Regions from separate parts of the Psychromonas sp. genome, predicted to be linked through region 1. Evidence: predicted binding sites of a transcription regulator. Region 1 holds the regulator's gene; the other holds the start of a gene.
What was found. Region 1 encodes NrdR, which represses ribonucleotide reductase genes. Its sites were predicted from a motif close to AAACACNANATNTNGTGTTT; they were not measured.

Region 1 (4,205 bases):
ACCGTGTACGTTTATTCGAAACGGGTTTACGTTTTGTTAAAGATGAAAATGCTGAGAATGGTATTGCACAACAAGAGATGTTATCGGGTGTTATCATTGGTAATTTAAATGATGAACATTGGAATATCGAAACACGAAATGTTGATTTCTTTGACCTAAAAGCAGATTTAGAAGCGCTATTAGATCTTTGTGTTGATGACTCAAGCTTTGAATTTAAAGCTGAGACACATAGTGCATTACATCCTGGACAGTCTGCAGGTATTTACCGTGATGGTAAAAATATCGGTTATATCGGTACATTGCACCCAAGCCTGACTAAACCTTTTGCATTAAACGGTACGGCGATTGTATTTGAAATCGAATTAGATCAAATCACCACCCGTAAATTACCGCAGGCTGGCGATATCTCTAAGTTCCCGGCTAACCACCGAGATCTGGCATTTGTTGTTGATGAACAATTAAATGCAGGTAACGTCTTAAAATTTATAGAAAAAATTGGCGGAACTGAATTAGTTGGCATAAACTTATTTGACGTATACCAAGGACAAGGTGTTGAGGAAGGTAAGAAGAGCTTAGCAATAGGTTTAATCTTACAAGATACGACTCGTACCCTGGAAGAACAAGAGATTGCTGAGAGCGTGAATAATATCGTAGAAGCAGTTTCTCTGGAGTTTAATGCATCGTTGAGAGATTAATTTATGGCACTGACTAAAGCTGAAATAGCGAACCATTTATCCGAAAAAATTGGTTTAAGCAAACGAGAAGCAAAAGAGTTTGTTGAGTCGTTTTTTGAAGAAATTAAAGCAACGTTAGAAAGTGGAGAGGCAGTTAAAATCTCTGGTTTTGGTGGCTTTGAATTAAAAGATAAAGGTGAACGTCCAGGTCGTAACCCTAAAACTGGTGAAGATATTCCTATTGCCGCACGTCGGGTTGTTACATTTCGAGCAGGACAGAAACTGAAAGAATTGGTAGAAGAAAATTTACCAGACACAGCAGACAAACTTTAGTTTTCTCATCGTAATAAAAAAGTCGCATTTGCGGCTTTTTTTTTACTTTGTAAAGTATCTACTGGGTATAATGCCAATTGAAGATAGTTCAAGTTTATGAGCTGGCTGTTCTGCGCTCGTTTTTTAGCCGTACAGACAATTTGGCGGACTGAACTCCGATTTCACATTTTAGGTAAACCGTTAAAACTTTACAGCTCTACCCGGTTAATGACGATGGTATAATAAATCAGACTATTTAATTGTGTTTGCTATAAAGTTGCCATATAGCTAGCTATAAAAAATTTAAGAACAAACTATTTAATCCCCAACAAGAGTGAAAAATTATGTACTGTCCTTTTTGTAGTGCACAAGATACGAAAGTGATCGACTCTCGATTAGTTGCAGAAGGCTCTCAAGTACGTCGTCGCCGTTCTTGTAATGAATGTCATGAGCGTTTTACCACCTTTGAAGTCGCTGAACTTGTTATGCCTCGTTTAATTAAATCAGATGGTCGCCGAGAGCCATTTAATGATGATAAATTGCTGGTAGGAATTAATCGCGCACTTGAGAAAAGACCGGTTAGTATTGAAGCGATAGAAAGTGCGGTTAATAAACTTAAATCTACATTACGTGCAACTGGTGAACGTGAAGTACCATCGAAAATGGTTGGTGAATTAGTGATGGAATTACTGAGAAGTTTAGATAAAATTGCATATATTCGTTTTGCTTCTGTGTATCGCTCATTTGAAGATGTAAAAGAGTTTGGTGAAGAGATTGCTAAACTGGAAAAATAACCGTGTTTTTGTCGGTTTTATATGTGGAATATAGATGAACGCTGCTCACTTTTCAGATTTAGATAAGCACTACATGTCCCGCGCCATCGAATTAGCTAAAAAAGGGCGCTTTACTACTTCCCCTAATCCCAATGTTGGTTGTGTGGTTGTAAGCAATGATATTATCGTTGGCGAAGGTTTTCATGAAAAAGCGGGCTTGCCCCATGCCGAAATTAACGCCTTAGCCATTGCACAAACTAAAGCAATCAATGCTACTTGTTATGTCACTTTAGAGCCGTGTTCTTATTACGGTCGAACACCACCTTGTGCGTTAGCATTAACCGAAGCAGGGGTTAAACGAGTGGTGATTGCGATGGTTGATCCCAACCCTAAAGTAGCAGGTCGCGGTATCAGCATATTAGAAGAAGCCGGCATTCAGGTGGATATCGGATTGCTTGAAAATGAAGCCCTAAAATTAAATCGTGGTTTCATTAAGCGTATGCAAGTTAAGCAACCGCGTGTAACCGTCAAGTTAGCATCTAGTCTGGATGGAAAAACAGCACTGAAAAATGGTGAGAGTCAGTGGATCACAGGCCCGAAAGCGCGGATTGATGTGCAATATTACCGAGCGATGCAAAGTGCAATTTTAACAGGTAGCGGTACTGTGATTGCAGATGATCCCAGTCTCAATGTTCGTTATGAAGAATTACAACAAAGCACTGATTTTAAGAATGAAATCGAAAAGTCTGCAATTCGTCAACCGATTCGCATTGTTTTAGATTCACACAATAAATTGAGCCTCAATGAGAAGCTGTTTACACTTGCCGGTAAAGTGCTGTTAGTTGCGCTTTCACCGCGTGCTGATTTACAAAATAAACAGTTTAAAGCTGATGTCGAGCAGGTTATCTGCGCCGATGATGGTCATGGCCGCATTGATTTAAATCTGTTGTTAACTTCCTTAAATGACTATGAAATTAATGACCTTTGGGTAGAAGCTGGTGCCACACTTTCTGGTGAATTTTTTAAAAATCAATTAGTTGATGAATTTATACTGTATCAGGCACCAAAATTAATGGGCGATCAGGCGAGAAACTTAGTAAACTTACCTAACTTTTCAAAAATGGACGAAGTTGTGCAGTTAAAGTTACAAAATATGGCTTTAATTGGTGACGATATTCGACTTATAAGTAATCGAGATTAATATGTTTACAGGCATCATAGCTGCAGTGGGTCATGTCACTGCAATTAAACACAATGAAAAAGATATGACCATCAGCGTTGCTTCAGGAGAGCTGGATTTAAGCGATGTTAAGTTAGGTGACAGCATCGCTAATAACGGTGTTTGTTTAACCGTGACTAAATTAAGTGATGGAGGTTTTGATGCTGATGTTTCTTATGAAACCATAAAACGCAGTGGTTTTGCACAAATTAAAACAGGTTTTGCTATTAATTTAGAAAAAGCGATGCAGATGAACGATCGTTTTGGCGGGCATATTGTCAGTGGCCATGTTGATGGAGTGGGAGAAATTACTTCGATTACGCCGCTTGGCAATGCGTTTGAATATTGGATTAAAGCACCTAACGAATTAGCTAAATACATTGCTGAAAAAGGTTCAATTACTGTTGACGGCATCAGCCTGACCACTAATGAAATTGATGGCGCTTCTTTTAAATTAACTATTATTCCGCATACTATTGCACAAACTAATATGGTTAATTATTCCGTTGCTACTCAGGTCAATTTAGAAGTGGATGTGATATCGCGTTATTTAGAGCGTCTGATGTTGGGCGAAAAAGCTTCACAAAGTACAAAACAAGAAAATAAATCAACAATGGATCTGCTCGCTCGTAGCGGGTTCTTAGGTTAAGCCTGGCAACCGAATAGGGACAAACATGAAATTAAATACTACTGCTGAAATTATTGAAGATATCCGTTTAGGTAAAATGGTTATTTTAATGGATGATGAGGATCGTGAAAACGAAGGTGATCTGATCATGGCTGCCGATTTGGTGACACCTGATGCGATTAACTTTATGGCGACTAACGGCCGCGGTCTAATCTGTTTAACGCTGACAGAAGGACGCTGTGAACAGCTTAAATTACCATTAATGGTTGATGATAATACCGCCGCTTTCTCGACAAACTTTACTGTTTCTATTGAAGCTGCTGAGGGAGTGACTACGGGTATTTCTGCTGCCGATCGTGCGGTGACGGTACAAGCTGCTATTGCCAAAGATGCCAAACCAACTGATATTGTGATGCCTGGTCATATCTTCCCGCTAAAAGCGCAGGCCGGCGGTGTATTAACACGTGCTGGTCATACTGAAGCTGGTTGTGATTTAGCGCGTTTAGCTGGGCGTGAACCAGCCGGGGTAATTGTTGAAATCTTAAATGATGATGGCACTATGGCACGTCGTGCTGATTTAGAACTGTTTGCTGAAAAAC
Region 2 (4,205 bases), on a different contig from region 1:
GTTGCTCCTAAAATGGCATCAACAGGGCAGGCTTGAATACACTTAGTGCAGCCGATACATTGATCTTCACGAATAAAGGCCAGTAATTTAGGTTTCTGTTCACCTTCTAAATCTTGCGGTTCGATGCCCATACGTTCCGCCAGTTGACGCATCACAGCTTCACCACCCGGTGGACATTTATTAATATCCTCACCGTCGGCAATGGCTTGAGCATAAGGTTTACAACCCGGATAACCACACTGGCCACACTGTGTTTGCGGTAAAATGGCATCTAGTTCTTCAACAATAGGATCGGCTTTTACTTTAAAACGTAATGAGGAATAGCCTAATATAGAGCCAAAAATAGCACCTAAAATCCCGAGTGTAAAAATGGCGATTGCAATACTGGTTATCATCTAGTTTATTCCGTTTGCTTTAATTTATTACTTAATAAGACCGGTAAAGCCCATAAAGGCAAGTGACATTAAACCTGCGGTGATCATCGCAATCGATGCGCCCTTAAAAGGAAGCGGTACATCGGAGGTAGCTAAGCGTTCGCGCATTGAAGAAAAAAGCACTAATACCAGAGAGAAACCGATACCCGCACTAAAGCCGTAAATAATTGATTCGACAAAATCATGATTTTCATTAATGTTAAGCAGTGCTAAACCTAAAATGGCACAGTTGGTAGTGATCAGAGGTAAAAATATACCCAATAAACGATATAGAGTAGGACTGGTTTTATGTATCACCATTTCAGTAAACTGCACCACAACCGCGATCACCAGAATAAAGCTTAATGTCTGCAGATACATTAACTCAAGCGGGAGTAGCAGATAAGTATTCACAATATACGAAAGTGCTGCGGTTAACGTTAAAACAAAGGTGGTCGCAAATGACATGCCAACAGCGGTTTCAACTTTATTTGAAACCCCCATAAACGGGCATAAACCTAAAAATTTTACTAATACGAAGTTATTAACCAGCACTGTACCGAAAAACAGTAAAATATAGTCGCTCATAAGAATTTAATTCCACTACCAATATAGGTGTATTTTGCGGGCCCGAAAGAGCTCGCTATGATAACAATAAAATAGCAGATAATCAGTGGAAAAATAGCAGGATAGGGAGTTATCTTGTTCTGAGTATCAGGCCGAGCCCTGAAATAGCAGTTTCCAAGAGGCTTGGCTGTTATCGAACTGTGAAGTGCATCGTTTTTATGAGCTAATCTACAGCGATAGTAACTACTATCGCTATAAATTCCCACTAAAACAGCTTCCTAAAATTGCAACTACAAAAAATAAAAAACGTAATAAAACAGATGTTTTTTAACACTTAATATTCACCTGAATTGAAATTTGATTTATATCAATACTCAACATATAGTGTTATGTATGATTCGCGTCCACAATATATTGTGTTTTCTGTTTTTTTATTGGAGCCCTGTTATGAAACCTGTTGTTATTAAACGAGATGGTAGCCAAGTCCCTTTTAATGCCCTACGTATCGCTGAAGCCATTTTAAAAGCATCAGGTGCAGCGCGCTGTAAAGGTGTTGATGCATTTGCTATTGCTAATGAAGTTGAGAGCCAATTACAAGGCCAGGTTGAAGTCGATATTCATGATATCCAAGATGCGGTTGAAGTGTGTCTGATGCAAAGCGGTCATACAGAGCTTGCCCGTGTTTATATCGAATATCGTCATGACAGAGATGTGGCGCGAGAGCGTAAAAGCCAACTTAACAGTGAAATTTATGGTCTGATTGAACAGAGCAATGCTTCACTACTTAATGAAAACGCCAATAAAGACAGTAAAGTGATTCCGACACAACGTGATTTGCTGGCAGGTATTGTTGCTAAACATTATGCTAAATCACATATTTTACCGCGTGATGTTGTGCGCGCTCATGATAAAGGTGAACTGCATTATCACGATTTAGATTATGCCCCGTTTTTCCCTATGTTTAACTGTATGTTAATCGATATTAAAGGGATGTTTACCCAAGGTTTTAAAATGGGTAATGCAGAAATTGAAGAGCCGAAATCAATCTCAACGGCAACAGCAGTTACAGCACAAATTATCGCCCAGGTAGCCAGCCATATTTACGGCGGCACCACGATTAACGGCATCGATACTACGCTTGCGCCTTATGTATCTAAAAGTTACCAAAAACATTTAGCAACAGCAGAAGAGTGGGGCATTGCTGAACCGCAAGCTTATGCAACGCAGCAGACAGAAAAAGAGTGTTTTAATGCATTCCAATCTCTTGAATATGAAGTCAATACACTGCACACAGCAAACGGACAAACACCTTTTGTGACTTTTGGTTTCGGTTTGGGTACAAGTTGGGAAGCACGTTTAATTCAAGAGTCAATCTTCAAAATTCGTATTGCCGGTTTAGGTAAAAACCGTAAAACGGCTATTTTCCCTAAATTAGTGTTTGCGATAAAAGATGGCGTAAACCATAAAAGCACAGATCAAAATTACGATATTAAACAGCTGGCGCTAAAATGTGCTTCAAAACGTATGTATCCTGATATTTTAAACTTTGATAAAGTGGTTGAAGTGACAGGCTCATTTAAAACGCCAATGGGTTGCCGCAGTTTCTTAGGCACTTACGAAGAAAACAATGAACTGATCCATGACGGTCGTAATAACCTTGGTGTGGTAAGTCTTAACTTACCTCGCATTGCCTTGGAAGCAGGTGGTGACGAGCAAGCCTTTTACAAATTATTAGATAGCCGTTTAAATATGGCTAAAAAAGGATTAGATACACGTATTGAACGTTTATCTGAAGTAAAAGCGAGTGTAGCGCCTATTTTGTATATGGAAGGTGCTTGTGGTGTACGTTTAAAAGCTGATGATTGTGTTGCTGAGATCTTTAAAAATGGCCGTGCTTCTATCTCACTCGGTTATATCGGTTTACATGAAGCAATTAATGCGCTGCACGGCTCTGATGGTCATCTGTTTGATGATAAAGAGAAGCAGGAAAAAGCGATTGCGATGATCCGTTACTTAAAACAAGCAGTGGATCGTTGGACAAAAGAGACGGGTTACGGCTTTAGCTTATACTCAACACCTTCTGAAAACTTATGTGACCGTTTCTGCCGTTTAGATGCAAAACAGTTCGGTGTTTTAGAAGGCGTAACTGACAAAGGTTATTACACCAACAGCTTCCATTTAGATGTTGAAAAATCAGTAAACCCTTACGATAAACTGGATTTTGAAATGCCTTACCCTGAAATCGCCACCGGTGGTTTTATCTGTTACGGCGAATATCCAAATATGCAGCATAACCTTAAAGCGTTAGAAGATGTCTGGGATTACAGTTATTCGCGTGTGCCTTACTACGGCACCAATACGCCAATTGATGAGTGTTATGAGTGTGGCTTTAATGGTGAGTTTGACTGCACCAGCAAAGGCTTTGTCTGCCCGAGTTGCGGTAATTCTGATTCAGAAAAAGTAGCGGTTACCCGCCGTGTCTGCGGTTATTTAGGCAGCCCGGATGCACGCCCGTTTAATGAAGGTAAGCAGGAAGAGGTTAAGCGTCGCGTTAAGCACCTTTAGATTATTGCCATTTCGTCCTATTTTATTGTCAAAAGTGCTCATTTATACTTATAAACTGCGCGCTTTTTGCTCAAACTAGAACGAAATGACTGCTATCTGAATAGTTACATTAATCCAATATCTTGTAAAAAACACCCCGCATACAGTGGGGTGTTTTTGTTTTAGGAGCCCCGTATGAATTACAGTAAATATTACCCGATTGATGTCTTAAATGGTGAGGGCACCCGTTGTTCCCTGTTTGTTTCCGGCTGTATTCATAACTGCAAGGGCTGTTATAACCAGTCCACCTGGTCGCCTGATGCCGGCGAACTGTTTACCGATCAGCTTGCCGAACAAATTATTAAAGATCTTAACGATACCCGTATTAAACGACAGGGGTTAACCCTGTCGGGTGGCGATCCGCTGCACCCTGCGAATACCGAACAGGTATTAAAGCTTATTAAACGTGTTAAAGCTGAATGTGCCGGTAAAAATATCTGGATCTGGACTGGCTATCTGTTGGCAGATCTGAATCCTCAACAAAAAGAGATTGTGGATCTGATTGATGTGTTAATTGACGGCAAGTTTATTCAGGAGTTGGCTGAGCCAAACCTGCAATGGCGCGGCAGTTCTAATCAGGTTGTTCACCGTTTTGATAAAAACTCCAGCTAAATAATCTCA

Region 2: nrdD (anaerobic ribonucleoside-triphosphate reductase) is a predicted target of NrdR. The motif match lies at 1,383-1,402, and genes of this name have one in related genera.

What each region holds. Positions count from the first base shown of each region.
Region 1 covers NZ_CEZLMY010000161.1:2,602-6,806, reverse strand. Annotated here, with positions in the region: partial or broken gene pheT (phenylalanine--tRNA ligase subunit beta) at 1-695, shown strand, start outside; gene AC4GME_RS15480 (integration host factor subunit alpha) at 699-1,007, shown strand; gene nrdR (transcriptional regulator NrdR) at 1,331-1,780, shown strand; gene ribD (bifunctional diaminohydroxyphosphoribosylaminopyrimidine deaminase/5-amino-6-(5-phosphoribosylamino)uracil reductase RibD) at 1,815-2,960, shown strand; gene AC4GME_RS15465 (riboflavin synthase) at 2,962-3,627, shown strand; gene ribBA (bifunctional 3,4-dihydroxy-2-butanone-4-phosphate synthase/GTP cyclohydrolase II) at 3,653-4,205, shown strand, end outside.
Region 2 covers NZ_CEZLMY010000013.1:32,210-36,414, reverse strand. Annotated here, with positions in the region: gene rsxB (electron transport complex subunit RsxB) at 1-395, opposite strand, end outside; gene rsxA (electron transport complex subunit RsxA) at 423-1,001, opposite strand; gene nrdD (anaerobic ribonucleoside-triphosphate reductase) at 1,428-3,545, shown strand; gene nrdG (anaerobic ribonucleoside-triphosphate reductase-activating protein) at 3,720-4,196, shown strand.